3 regions of the Mumia qirimensis genome follow, and region 2 is predicted to be linked to each of the others. Evidence: riboswitches for the same ligand, from Rfam matches in the RefSeq annotation. Region 2 holds a riboswitch; each other region holds the start of a gene.
What was found. A riboswitch is a leader RNA that binds a small molecule or an ion and turns the genes downstream of it on or off. The one in region 2 is predicted to bind thiamine pyrophosphate.
Positions count from the first base shown of each region.

Region 1 (4,226 bases), 2.1 Mb from region 2:
CAGGTCCTGGGGTCGGACGCTGCCGGCGTCGGCGAGCCGGTGCTTCGCGGGAACCGCGACGTCGAGCGGCTCGCGCAGCAGCGGCGTGACGTGCAGGCGGGTCGTCGCCGGGTCGGGCACCGCGAGCACGGAGTGACCGAGGACCAGGTCGTGGTCGGCGGTCGCAGCCGCGAGCTCGTACTCGGCGAGATCGAGGTCGCTGAGCCGCAGCGTGACCCCCGGAGCCTCGACGGCGAGGCGGGGCAGCAGCGGTGCGAGCAGCATCTCCGCCCCGCTCGGGAATGCCGTGACCGTCACCTCTCCGGTCACGCCGCCGCGGAACTCCTCGAACCTGGCCCGGGTCCGCGCGACCGCCTCCGCCACCTCGACCGCACCGTCGGCGAGCAGCGCGCCGGCGTCGGTGAGCCGGACCCCGCGCCCCTCGCGCACGACCAGGACAGCGCCCAGGTCGCGCTCGAGCGCCTTGATCGCCTGCGAGACGGCGGAGGGTGTCCGGTACGTCGCGTCGGCGACCGCGGTGATGCTTCCCCGCTCAGCGAGCTCGCGCAGCATCGCCAGCTTCTCCACGTCCATCCCGGCGGTTTCCATGAAGGAACGCTACAACGTCAGCGAAGCAATAGTCGCTTGTGCTTCATCCTGGTTCACCCGCACGCTGGTCCGGTGACCAACCGCGACCGCTCGCTCGCCGTGCTCGTGGCGATCTGCTGGGGGCTGAACTTCATCGCCATCCACGCCTCGCTCGAGCAGTACCCGCCGATGTTCTGCGTCGCGCTGCGCTTCGGCCTGCTGGCGATCCCGACGATCCTCCTCGTCCCTCGTCCGGACGTGCGCCTGCGCTGGCTGATCGGCTACGGCGTCGGCTTCGGCATCGCGCAGTTCGTCTTCCTGTACGCCGGGATGCGTGCCGGGATGCCCCCCGGTCTCGCGTCGCTGGTCCTCCAGGCATCGGCACCGTTCACCGTCGTGCTCGCCGGCGTCCTGCTCCGGGAGCGGCTGAGCGGACGCCAGGTCCTCGGCATCGTCGTCGCGATCGTCGGGCTCGCCGGCGTCGCGTGGCACCGCTCGCAGACCGCGGCGCTCCTCCCCGTCGTGCTCACGCTGCTGGGCGCGCTCGGCTGGGCGTTCGGCAACCTCGCCAACCGGCAGGCGCGTCCCTCGAACCCGCTCCACCTCACGCTGTGGATGTCGGTCGTGCCGCCGCTTCCGATGCTCGCGGTGGCGCTGATCGTCGAGGGCCCGGACCGCATCGGCGAGTCCCTCGCCACGTCGTTCACGGTCGAGGCGCTGCCCGCGGTGCTCGGCATCGCGTACACCGTCGTCATCGGCACGGTGCTCGGGTCGGGCCTCTGGACGATCCTGATGACGCGCTACCCGTCCAGCACCGTCGCGCCGTTCTCGATGCTGGTCCCGGTCGTCGGGATGAGCGCCAGCGCCCTCCTCCTGCACGAGCGGCTCGACCCGGTGGAGCTGGTGTTCGGCGGGGTCGTGATCGCCGGTGTGCTGCTCGGATCCACGCAGTCGCGGCGACGGTTGACTCCGCCGCCTCCCGACGCCTACGGTGCGGACGTCCCCACGGGAGCCCTGGCCAAGGGCTGAGAGGGAGCCGATGCCGCTCCGACCGTCGAACCTGATCCGGGTCATGCCGGCGAAGGAAGGCAGGAGCAGGTGCCCTCGTCCGTCCCCAGCGTCGCCGTCGTCGGCGGCGGAGTCATCGGGCTCACCGTCGCGTGGACGCTCGCCCGTCGTGGCCACCGCGTCACCGTGTACGACCCCGTGCCCGCGCGCGGCGCGTCCTGGGCTGCCGCCGGGATGCTCTCCCCTGCGGGCGAGGCGTGGTTCGGCGAGGAGTCCCTGCTCCGCCTCGGGCTGGCCTCCCTCGATCGGTGGCCCGCCACCGCTCACGACCTCGAGGCCGATGCCGGGTGGGGGCCCGAGCTGCGCTCCGAGGGCACGCTCCTCGTCGCCGCCACGGACGACGATGCCGGCACGCAGGCCCGCCTCCACGCGCTGATGGCCTCGGCCGGGATCACGCACCGCCTGCTCTCTCGTCGCGAGGCGCGAGCGCTCGAGCCCGCACTCCACCCGGGGATGCACTCGGTCACGGAGGTGCTCTCGGACCACAGCGTCAACAACCGGACGCTGGTCGCGGCCCTGCTCGCCGCGTGCGCGCGGCGAGCAGTCGCCTTCGTCGAGGACACGGCCGACGTCATGACCGACACCGGTACGGCGACCGGAGTCCGTACGCGTCGGGCCGGACGGCACCGCCGGCACGAGGTCGTCGTGGTCGCCAACGGCGTGGGACTGGCCGACACCGCCGGCGTGCCCGGCTGGCTGCGCACCGCCGTCCGCCCGGTGAAGGGCGAGATCCTGCGGGTCCGCACCGACCGCCCGGCGCTGCAGCGGACCGTGCGCGCCGACGTCCGGGGGCGCGCCGTCTACCTCGTCCCCCGCGCCGACGGCGAGGTGGTCGTCGGCGCCACGAGCGTCGAGCGTGGGTACGACACCGCGGTCACCGCCGAGGCCGTCCACGACCTGCTCCACGACGCGACCGAGGTCGTGCCGGAGCTTCGGGACGCCACGTTCGTCGAGGCCACCGCCGGGCTCCGCCCCGCCGCACCCGACCACGTGCCTCTCGTCGGGTGGACGGGCGTCGACGGGCTCCTCGTCGCGAGCGGGCACCATCGCGGCGGGATCCTGCTGGCGCCGTGGACCGCTGACGTCGTGGCCGCACTCGTCGCCGGGGACGAGCCGCCTGCCGGCTGGGATACCACCGATCCCCGCCGCTTCACCGGGCCGGCCGGCGCCGGTCTCGCCGATCTCCAGGAGACTCGATGACGATCCGGCTCAACGGGTCCACCCACGACCTGCCTGGTGCGACCACCGTGCTCGGCCTGGTCGACGCCCTCGCCATCGGGCGGACCGACGTCGCCGTCGCCGTCGACGGCGCGGTGGTCCCCCGGTCGCAGTGGGCCGGCCACCTGATCCGCGACGGCGCCGAGGTCGACGTCGTCACCGCCGTCCAAGGAGGCTGACCTCGTGCACGAGAGCGTCCCAGACCCGCTCGTCGTCGCCGGGACCACGATCGAGAGCCGGATGTTCCTCGGGACGGGAGGGATCCCCAACCCCGAGGTGCTCCGCCGTTGCCTCGCCGCGAGCGGGAGCGACCTCGTCACCGTGTCGATCCGTCGTGTCGGCGCCGACGCGCCCGGGTCTCTGCTCGACGTCGTGCGCGAGCACGGTGCCCGGCTGCTCCCCAACACCGCGGGCTGCCGGACGGCGCGCGAGGCGGTCCTCACCGCCCGGCTCGCGCGTGAGGCCCTCGGAACGTCGTGGGTGAAGCTGGAGGTCGTCGCCGACGACGTGACGCTCCTTCCCGACGTCGTCGAGCTCATCGACGCGGCGGAGACGCTCGTCCGCGACGGTTTCGTCGTGCTCCCCTACACCAACGACGACCTGGTCACGGCGCGTCGGCTCGCCGACCTCGGGTGCGCAGCGGTCATGCCGCTGGGCTCACCGATCGGGTCGGGTCTCGGCATCACGAACCCGCGGGCGATCGCGGCGATCGCCGGTGCGGTGGACGTCCCGGTCGTGCTCGACGCCGGCATCGGCACCGCCTCCGATGCCGCTCTCGCGATGGAGCTGGGCTGCGACGCGGTGCTGTGCGCGACGGCCGTGACCCGCGCCGACGACCCGCCGGCGATGGCCGCGGCCATCGCCGGCGCAGTACGCGCCGGACGTGCCGCTCGCCGAGCCGGGCGGATCCCCCGCCGCGAGTCGGCGCTCGCGTCCAGCCCGACCACCGGTCTCGTCGGGACCTGACGTCGCCCGCCGGCAGCGCGCCGGACGTGGGACGGTGACGGCATGACCGACGACTACCTTGCCGTGAACCGGGCGATGTGGGACGACCGCGCACCGGCCCACGCCACGTCGCCCGAGTACGACCTCCGCCGGTACGCCGACGACCCCGCGGCGCTCAGCGACGTCGTACGGTTCGACCTCCCGTTGCTCGGCGACGTCGCCGGGCTGCGTGCCGTGCACCTCCAGTGCCACATCGGCTCGGACACCGTGAGCCTGCACCGCCTCGGCTGCGACGTGGTCGGGCTCGACCTCTCGCCGGCGTCGCTCGACCAGGCACGCGCCCTGGCGCGTCGGGCAGGCGCGGACGTGTCGTACGTCGAGGGCGACGTGTACGACGCGGTCGGGCTGCTCGGCGCCGGAGCGTACGA
Region 1 covers NZ_CP162023.1:959,579-963,804, reverse strand. Annotated here, with positions in the region: gene AB3M34_RS04625 (LysR family transcriptional regulator) at 1-588, opposite strand, end outside; gene AB3M34_RS04620 (EamA family transporter) at 661-1,596, shown strand; TPP riboswitch at 1,563-1,672, shown strand; gene thiO (glycine oxidase ThiO) at 1,666-2,835, shown strand; gene thiS (sulfur carrier protein ThiS) at 2,832-3,032, shown strand; gene AB3M34_RS04605 (thiazole synthase) at 3,037-3,819, shown strand; gene AB3M34_RS04600 (class I SAM-dependent methyltransferase) at 3,862-4,226, shown strand, end outside.
Region 1: another riboswitch for thiamine pyrophosphate. It lies ahead of thiO (glycine oxidase ThiO); the one in region 2 lies ahead of thiM (hydroxyethylthiazole kinase).

Region 2 (4,226 bases):
GTCGACCGGGCCGTTGCCGTGCCCGACGGAGTGCTCGGCACCGCTGAGGAGGGCGCCCGTGAGGTAGGCCTTCGCGTCGGCGACGGCCTCGCGGAGCGGGAGCCCGAGCGCCAGTCCGGTGGCGATCGCCGACGAGAGCGTGCAACCGGTCCCGTGCGTGTTGGGGGTCGAGACCCGCGCCGCCTCGAAGCTGCGGACGCCGTCGGCGTCGGCCAGCACGTCGACGCTCAGGTCGCCACCGAGGTGCCCGCCCTTGACGAGCGCCGCTGCCGCACCGACCTCGCGCAGCGCGTACGCCGCCTCGGCGAGCCCGTCGACGTCCTTCGCCGGGTCGGCACCGACGAGGACGGCAGCCTCCGGGACGTTAGGGGTGACGACCGTGGCGAGCGGGACCAGCATCGTACGGATCGCGTCCACCGCGTCCGACGGGACGAGCCGGTCGCCGGACGTCGCGACCATCACCGGGTCGAGGACGATCGGCACGTCGGCGTCCGCGAGGGCGACCGACACCGCGACCACGACGTCAGCCGTCCCGAGCATGCCGATCTTGACGGCACCGACGTCCAGGTCGTCGAGGACCGAGCGGATCTGGTCGGCGACGAAGTCGGGCGGCACGGACTGGATGCCGGTCACACCACGGGTGTTCTGCACGGTCAGGGCCGTCACCACCGCGGCGCCGTACGCCCCGAGCGCCGTCGCCGTCTTGAGATCGGCCTGGATGCCGGCGCCCCCCGACGGGTCGGATCCGGCGATCGACAGCATCACGGGAACGTCGCTCATGACGACCATCCTGGGGCGGCAGCGACAGCCGCGTCCACCTGGGCTCGCAGCGTCCACGCGGCGGCACCCGGGTCGGCGGACGAGCAGATCGCGGACACGACGCAGACCCCGTCCGCGCCCGCTTCGACGACCGATGCCGCGTTGGCGGCCGTGATGCCGCCGATCGCGACGAGCGGGAGGCGCGACGGGACCGCGTCGCGCAGCCGACGAACCCCGTCGAGTCCCCACGGCGTGGTCGTGTCGGGCTTCGTGGGCGTCGGCCAGACCGGGCTGACCGCGAGGTAGTCGCAGGCGTCCAACGCCGACGTGTCGTCGAGCTGGGTGAGGTCGTGCAACGACCAGCCGATCACAGCCCCCTCGCCGAGCGCGGCACGCGCATCAGCGGGGTGCAGGTCGTCCGGCCCGACGTGCAGGCCCGCACCGGGGATCGCACGCGCCGCTTCCAGGTCGTCGTTGACGACGAACGTGACACCCGACCCGACCAGCCGTTCGACCATCCGCTTGCCGACCCGCACGACCTCGTCCCGGGAACCGACCTTGTCGCGCAGCTGGACCGTGGTCACGCCGCCCGCGGCAGCGGCCACGACCACGTCCACCAGGTCGACACCCGGCGGGACGTCACCCGTGACGAGGTAGAGGCGCAGGTCGGCGCGATCCACGGCCGCGCCTCCGGTCACCGACGTGCGACGACGCCGGCGACCGCGGCCGACGGCAGCGTCGAGAGCGCATCGAGCAGGCGCCAGCGCAGCGACCCCGGACCCTCCGCGAGCAGTGCGGCCTGCTCGATGGCGGCAGTCAGGATCGCGAGCGCCGACGCCGACGCCTCGAACGAGTCGTCGTGGACCGCGCAGCAGGCGGCGACCAGCGCGCTCGCCGAGCAGCCGAGCGCGGTGATCATCGGAGCGCGGTCGTCGCCGCCGATGACGTGCGCCGTACGCGTGCCGTCGGTGACCACGTCGACCACACCGGTCATCGCGACGACGGTGTCGAGCTTCGACGCGAGCGCCTCTGCGTCGGCGCGGACGTCAGCGGTGTCGGCATCGGCGTCGACCCCGCGTCCTGCCCCGGTCGACGTCGCGATCGCGAGGATCTCGCTCGCGTTGCCCCGGATGACCGTCGGACGGTGCTCGACCAGCAGGGCGGCGGTCTCGCGGCGGTAGGTGGTCGCCCCGACCGCCACCGGGTCGAGGACCCACGGCTTGCCGGCGGCGGACGCGACCTCGACGGCCGCGAGCATCCCGTCGACCCACGGCGGCGACAAGGTGCCGATGTTCGCGACGACGGCCTGGGCGAGACCCGCGAACTCGCCGGCCTCCCGCGCGTCGTGCACCATCGCCGGCGACGCACCCGCCGCGTTGAGCAGGTTGGCGGCGATGTCCATCGACACGTAGTTCGTGATGACCTGCACCAGCGGCCCGCGGGACCGCAGCTGGTCGTGGACGTGGACAGCAGTCTGTGGATCGAGCATCAGGCTCCCTCTCGCCGGTATGACCCGGATCAGGTTCGTCGGGTGTGTTCTCAGCCTCGTGGGCACCCCGGCCGTGCAGTTGTGGAGACGATAACAGAGCGGGATCAACCCTTTCGGAGACCCTCGTACGACCGGTACGGTGCCGGGCACCGGCCCGACTCCATCCCCGAGGGGTACGCACGCCATGCACTCCGCCCGCCGTCTCCGCCGCGCCTATCGTCGCGGCGGCACCCACGAGGTCTACCTCGCCACCCGCCGATGGCTCGCCCGTCTCATCTACCCCGGCGAGATCCCCCGCCCGCCGCGCAGGCGCGACCCGGCGTCCTGAGACTCCGGGTCGCGACACGACGACGGCGGTGAGCCTGGTCCCAGCCGCCGAGGCGTCGTGGGACCGGGCTCACCGCCGGTCGGTTCGTGCGTACGCGGTGCGTCCGCGCGCGAGGGTCAGCGCGCTGCTGTGCCCTCGGTGTAGTCGTCGTCCGCGCTCTTGACCCACGCCATGAGCTTGCGCAGCTCACGACCCGTGGTCTCGATCGGGTGCACCTCGCCCTCCGCGCGGAGCTTCTTGAACTCCGGAGCACCGGCGTCCTGGTCGGCGATGAACCGCTCCGCGAACGCGCCGTTCTGGATGTCGGCGAGAACGGCCTGCATGTTCTCCTTGACGCGCGGATCGATCACCCGCGGGCCGGAGACGTAGTCGCCGTACTCGGCCGTGTCCGAGACCGACCAACGCTGCTTGGCGATGCCGCCCTCGTACATGAGGTCGACGATCAGCTTCAGCTCGTGGAGCACCTCGAAGTAGGCGACCTCGGGCTGGTAGCCGGCCTCGGTGAGCGTCTCGAAGCCGTACATGATCAGCTGCGACGCGCCGCCGCAGAGGACGGCCTGCTCGCCGAAGAGATCGGTCTCGGTCTCCTCGGTGAAGGTCGTCTTGATGCCACCGGCACGCAGGCCTCCGATCGCCTTCGCGTACGAGAGGGCGAGCGGCCAGGCGTTGCCGGTCGCGTCCTGCTCGACGGCGACGAGCACGGGCACGCCGCGACCCTCGACGTACTCGCGACGGACCAGGTGACCCGGACCCTTGGGCGCGATCATGCCGACGTCGACACCGGCCGGGGGCTTCACGTAGCCGTAGCGGATGTTGAAGCCGTGACCGAAGATCAGTGCGTCACCGTCGTTCAGGTTCGGCTCGATCGCCTCGGCGTACAGCGAACGCTGCGCCGGGTCCGGAGCGAGGACGACGATGACGTCGGCCTCGGCGCACGCCTCTGCCGGGGTGAGCACCCGGAGGCCCTCGTTCTCGGCCTTCACACGGCTCTTCGAGCCCTCGGGCAGACCGACGCGGACGTCGACGCCGGAGTCGCGCAGCGACAGCGCGTGGGCGTGGCCCTGGCTGCCGTAGCCGAGGACGGCCACGCTGCGGCCCTGGATGACGCTCAGGTCGGCGTCGTCGTCATAGAACAGCTCAGGCACGGGGTTACTCCTTCTCGTGGTGCCGAGTGGCACCGGTGTGGTGCCGTTTTGCAAGAGGTGCGGCCGACTACGACCGTACGCTCAGGCGGACTGGGTGGAGGATCCGGGGACGGTACGGAGGGTGCGGTCGGTGATCGACCGACCGCCGCGACCGATCGCGACACGACCGGACTGGGCGATCTCGCGGATCCCGAACGGCTCGAGGACGCGCAGCATCGCCGCGAGCTTGCCGGGGTCCCCGGTGGCCTCGATGGTCACCGCGTCGACCGCGACGTCGACGACCTTCGCGCGGAACAGCTGGACGGTCTCGAGGACCTGGCCGCGCGTCTGCGCGTCGGCACGGACCTTGATCAGCATCAGCTCGCGCTCGACGGCGTGCGCCGGCTCGAGCTCGACGATCTTGAGGACGTTGACGAGCTTGTTGAGCTGCTTGGTGACCTGCTCGAGAGGCAGCTCGTCCACGTTCACGACGATCGTCATCCGCGAGATCTCGGGGATCTCTGTC
Region 2 covers NZ_CP162023.1:3,047,424-3,051,649, forward strand. Annotated here, with positions in the region: gene thiD (bifunctional hydroxymethylpyrimidine kinase/phosphomethylpyrimidine kinase) at 1-780, opposite strand, end outside; gene thiE (thiamine phosphate synthase) at 777-1,439, opposite strand; gene thiM (hydroxyethylthiazole kinase) at 1,454-2,248, opposite strand; TPP riboswitch at 2,237-2,328, opposite strand; gene AB3M34_RS14710 (hypothetical protein) at 2,433-2,576, shown strand; gene ilvC (ketol-acid reductoisomerase) at 2,693-3,721, opposite strand; gene ilvN (acetolactate synthase small subunit) at 3,803-4,226, opposite strand, start outside.

Region 3 (4,226 bases), 1.2 Mb from region 2:
GCTCGCCGACGACCGCAGTCGCCGAGCTCGCCGCGCTCGGCGACACCCGGGTGGGGATCTGGGAGCTCACCGCAGGCGTCGTCCGCGACGTCGAGGCCGACGAGGTGTTCGTCGTCCTGGCCGGCGATGCGACGGTGCGCTTCGAGGACGGCAGCACCATCGCGCTGCGACCCGGGGTGATGGTGCGGCTCCACGCGGGCGACCGGACCGTCTGGGAGGTCCGGGCGACCCTGCGTAAGGTCTACGTGGTCTGAGGGGCGCCTCGCGACCTGCGTCACGTCGATCGTCACGAGTCGGCATCAGAGTGGGCGATCTGCCCTATTTCGTTCGTACGGGGCGCGTCGGAGAGCGACCATGTGTGGGTGACCCCGTCCTGGACCGCCCGGCCGCGCCTGCTCGGCGCGCGCCGTCGTACGCGGTTCGTGGCGGCGCTCGTCCTCGCGCTGGTGTCGGTCCTGCTCGTGCTGGACGTCGGCGCGGACGCGAGCGGCAGCGAGGCGGCGCGGTGCGCGCGGTTCGCCGCCGACGCGCTCGACCGCCGCTCGGAGCCGGTGCTCGGGTCGGGTGACCGTGTCGTCGTCATCGGCGACTCCTGGTCCGCGGGACTCGGGCTGGACGACCCCACCGAGGCCTGGACGTCCCGCGTCCCCGGACGCGTGTCGGTCGATGCCTTCTCCGGCTCCGGCTACAGCCGGCTCGCGAGCCCGTGCGCCGGTGCGTGGTTCGCCCGACGCGCGTCCCGCGCCGTCGCCGGAGGCGCCGACCTCGTCGTCGTGGCCGGCGGGCTCAACGACGCCGACCAGCCGGTCGCCGCGCTCCGCTCCGGGTTCGCCCGGGTGATGCGTGCGGTCGAGGGCCCGCGCGTCGTGGTCGTCGGTCCCGCGTCAGCACCCGCCCGCACCGACGGTGCCCGTCGGGTCGACGAGGTCCTCGCGGCGCTCGCCAGCCGCTACGACGCCGCGTACGTGTCGACGATCGGTCTCGACCTCGACTACCTCGACGACGGGCTGCACCTCACGGCCCGAGGTCACCGCGAGCTGGGCGACTTCGTCGCGGGGCAGCTGGCGGCGCTCGCGGCCGGCGCTCAGGAACGGACACCGTTGTAGCCGAGCTGGTGCCCGCGCTGTCTCGAACCTGTCCCGACGGGGTACGCGCAGGTAAGGTCACCCTCATGACCGGTGGATCCAGCAACGAGGCAGACGAGGTCGCGGCCCAGCTGTTCGACATGGTGCGCGCCGGCCAGGCCGACAGCCTGCTCTCCCACGTCGAGGCAGGCGTGCCGGTCAACCTCACCGACGCCACCGGCAACTCCTTGCTGACCCTCGCCGCGTACCACGGCCACGCCGACATCGTGCAGCGCCTCGTCGACGCCGGAGCCGACGTCAACCGGCTCAACGACCGCGGTCAGAGCCCTCTCGCCGGGGCGATCTTCAAGGGCGAGGAGCTCGTCGTCTCGGTGCTGATCGGGGCGGGCGCCGACCCCGATCTCGGTGAGCCGTCGGCTCGTGCGATCGCGGCGATGTTCGGCCGCGAGAGCCTCCTCACGTAGGCGCGATAGAGTCGGCCGTACGACAGGGGAGCGCACGGTGCCGCACGGCACGGAGCGCTGAGAGTGCGGAAGAGCCGCAGACCCTCCGAACCTGATCCGGTTAGCACCGGCGAAGGGAGTCATCATGGCTGATGCCGTACGCCCGAGGACCCGTCCCCGCCCGCTCCGCAGCGCGTGGACCGAGTCCGTCCACTACCGCACGATCGACCTGGTCACGGTCGCGATGCTCGGCGTCGCGATCGGGGTCGTGTTCTGGGGCTGGAACCAGCTGTACGCGGTGGTCAGCACCGCGTCCGTCTTCGCGTTCCCGCCCAGCATCGGGCTGATCTCCGGCCCCTGGCTCCTCGGCGGCGTGGTCGGCGGGCTCGTCGTCCGCAAGGCGGGCGCCGCCTTCGGCACCGAGGTGATCGCCGCGATGGTCGCGCTCCTGCTCGGCAACCAGTGGGGGATGTCGTCGATCCTGTCCGGGGTGGTGCAGGGCATCGGCGCCGAGATCGTGTTCGCGATCCTGCTGTGGCGCCGGTGGGGCGTCGTCGCCGCCGCGCTCGCCGGCACCGTGTCGGCGCTGTGCGCGGTCGCGTACGAGTGGAACGTCTACTGGGCCGACTGGGGCACCGACTGGAAGCTGGTCTACGCCGCCTTCTTCGCGCTTTCCGGTGCGGTCGTCGCCGGGGTCGGCGGGTGGTTCCTCGTCCGTGCGCTCGCGCCGACGGGTGCGCTCGACGCGTTCGGCGCCGGTCGCGAGTACCACGACCGCGACGCCCGCTCGTCGGCATGACCGCGGACGCCACCGCCGTACGACGGGGGTCGGCGCACCTCGAGGGGTTCGGGTGGCGGCCCCTCGGCCGCCGCGAGCCCGTCGTGCACGACCTCGACCTGCAGATCGAGCCGGGCGAGCGGGTGCTCCTCGCGGGACCGTCGGGCGCCGGGAAGTCCACGGTGCTCCGAGCGCTGGCCGGGGTGCTCGGCAGCGCCGGCTCCGGTGACGAGCTCGGCCAGGTGCACGTCGAGGGCAGGATCGGCCTCCTGATGCAGAACCCGGCCGACGCGGTGGTGGCCGAGCGGATCGGTCGCGACGTCGCGTTCGGGCTCGAGAACGCAGGCGTCGCGCGCGACGAGATCTGGCGGCGGGTCCGGCGGGCGCTCGAGGCGGTACGGCTGCCCTACGACGTCGACCATCCGACTGCTGCCCTCTCCGGCGGTGAGCAGCAGCGCCTGGCGCTCGCGGGAGTCCTCGCGAGCGACGCCGACGTGCTGCTCCTGGACGAACCGACGTCGATGCTGGACCCGCCCAACGCCGACGCCGTACGCCGCTGCGTGCTCGACGCCGTCGAGCGGACCGGTGCCACTCTGGTCGTCGTCGAGCACCGGATCGGCCCGTGGCTCGCGCACGTCGACCGCGTGGTCGTCCTGAACTCCGAGGGCGCCGTGGTCCGCGACACCGACCCCGCGACCTTCGCTGCCGAGCCCGCGGAGCTCGCCGCGCGCGGGGTGTGGATGCCGGGGGTCGGCGCGCCGACCCCCGAGGAACCGCAGCCGGCGCTCGTCGTCCCGCCCCGGGAGGTGCCGCACCTCGTCACCGATGCGATCAGCGTCGACCTGCGCCGTACGTCGATGCGGGGCAGCACGGTCACGCCGGCCCTCCGGGGAGTGACCACCGAGCTGTGGCCGGGGGCGGTCACGGCGTTCACGGGCCCGAGCGGTGCCGGGAAGTCGACGCTCGTGGCGACCCTGGCCGGCCTCGTGGCCCCGACGACGGGCGCGGTCTCCGGGATCGGCGGCAGCCGCCCGCTCCACCGGCTGCGCTCGCGCGACCTCGCCCGCCTGATCGGCTGGGTCCCGCAGAACCCCGAGCACGGGTTCCTCACGTCCCGGGTCCTCGACGAGGCGGCGGCGACGGGCGCGCGTACGGGTGTGACGGTCGACGCGGCCGCCGTCCTCGCGCACCTCGGGCTCGGCGCACTCTCGGACGCCAACCCGTACCGCCTGTCGGGCGGCGAGCAGCGGCGTCTCGCGACCGCGGCGGCACTCGCGCACCGTCCGCCCGTGGTGCTGCTGGACGAGCCGACGGTCGGACAGGACCGGCTGACCTGGGCGGCGGTCGTGGGATGGATCCGCGCCGCCGCGTCAGCCGGGGCCGCCGTCGGCATCGCGACCCACGATCCCGACCTCATCGCTCTCGCGGACCACGTGGTGTCCCTCGAGGCGGGGGAGGTCGTCCGATGAGGCGGGTGGTCGTCGACGCCAATCCGCTCGTCCTCCTCCTCGTCGGCTTCGCGGCGGTCGTCGCCTCGCTCGCCGTCCGTGACCTGAGGACAGGCGTGATCGCCCTCGGGGCGTACGCCGTGGCGGGGGCGGTGCTCCTGCCGTCGCTGCGCTTCGCGCTCCTGCGGTTCCTGGCCGTCGGCATCGCCTCCGTCTCCGTGGTGTGGTCGACCTGGCTGCTCGGCGGCCACGACGTCGAGCTGGCCCTGACGGCCGGCCTCCGCATCGTCGTGCTCGCACTGCCCGGCGCCGTGCTCGCCGCGTTCCTGGACCCCTCCCGCCTCGCCGACCAGATGGGGCAGCGGCTGCGCATGCCGGCGCGGTTCGTCGTCGCGTTCTCGGCGGCGCTGCAGCGGTTCACCAGCCTCCGGGAGGTGTGGGTGCAGCTCGACCGGGCGCGGCGGGCGCGAGG
Region 3 covers NZ_CP162023.1:4,230,982-4,235,207, reverse strand. Annotated here, with positions in the region: gene AB3M34_RS20255 (cupin domain-containing protein) at 1-254, shown strand, start outside; gene AB3M34_RS20250 (SGNH/GDSL hydrolase family protein) at 363-1,106, shown strand; gene AB3M34_RS20245 (ankyrin repeat domain-containing protein) at 1,172-1,549, shown strand; TPP riboswitch at 1,564-1,684, shown strand; gene AB3M34_RS20240 (ECF transporter S component) at 1,674-2,327, shown strand; gene AB3M34_RS20235 (ABC transporter ATP-binding protein) at 2,324-3,775, shown strand; gene AB3M34_RS20230 (energy-coupling factor transporter transmembrane component T) at 3,772-4,226, shown strand, end outside.
Region 3: another riboswitch for thiamine pyrophosphate. It lies ahead of AB3M34_RS20240 (ECF transporter S component); the one in region 2 lies ahead of thiM (hydroxyethylthiazole kinase).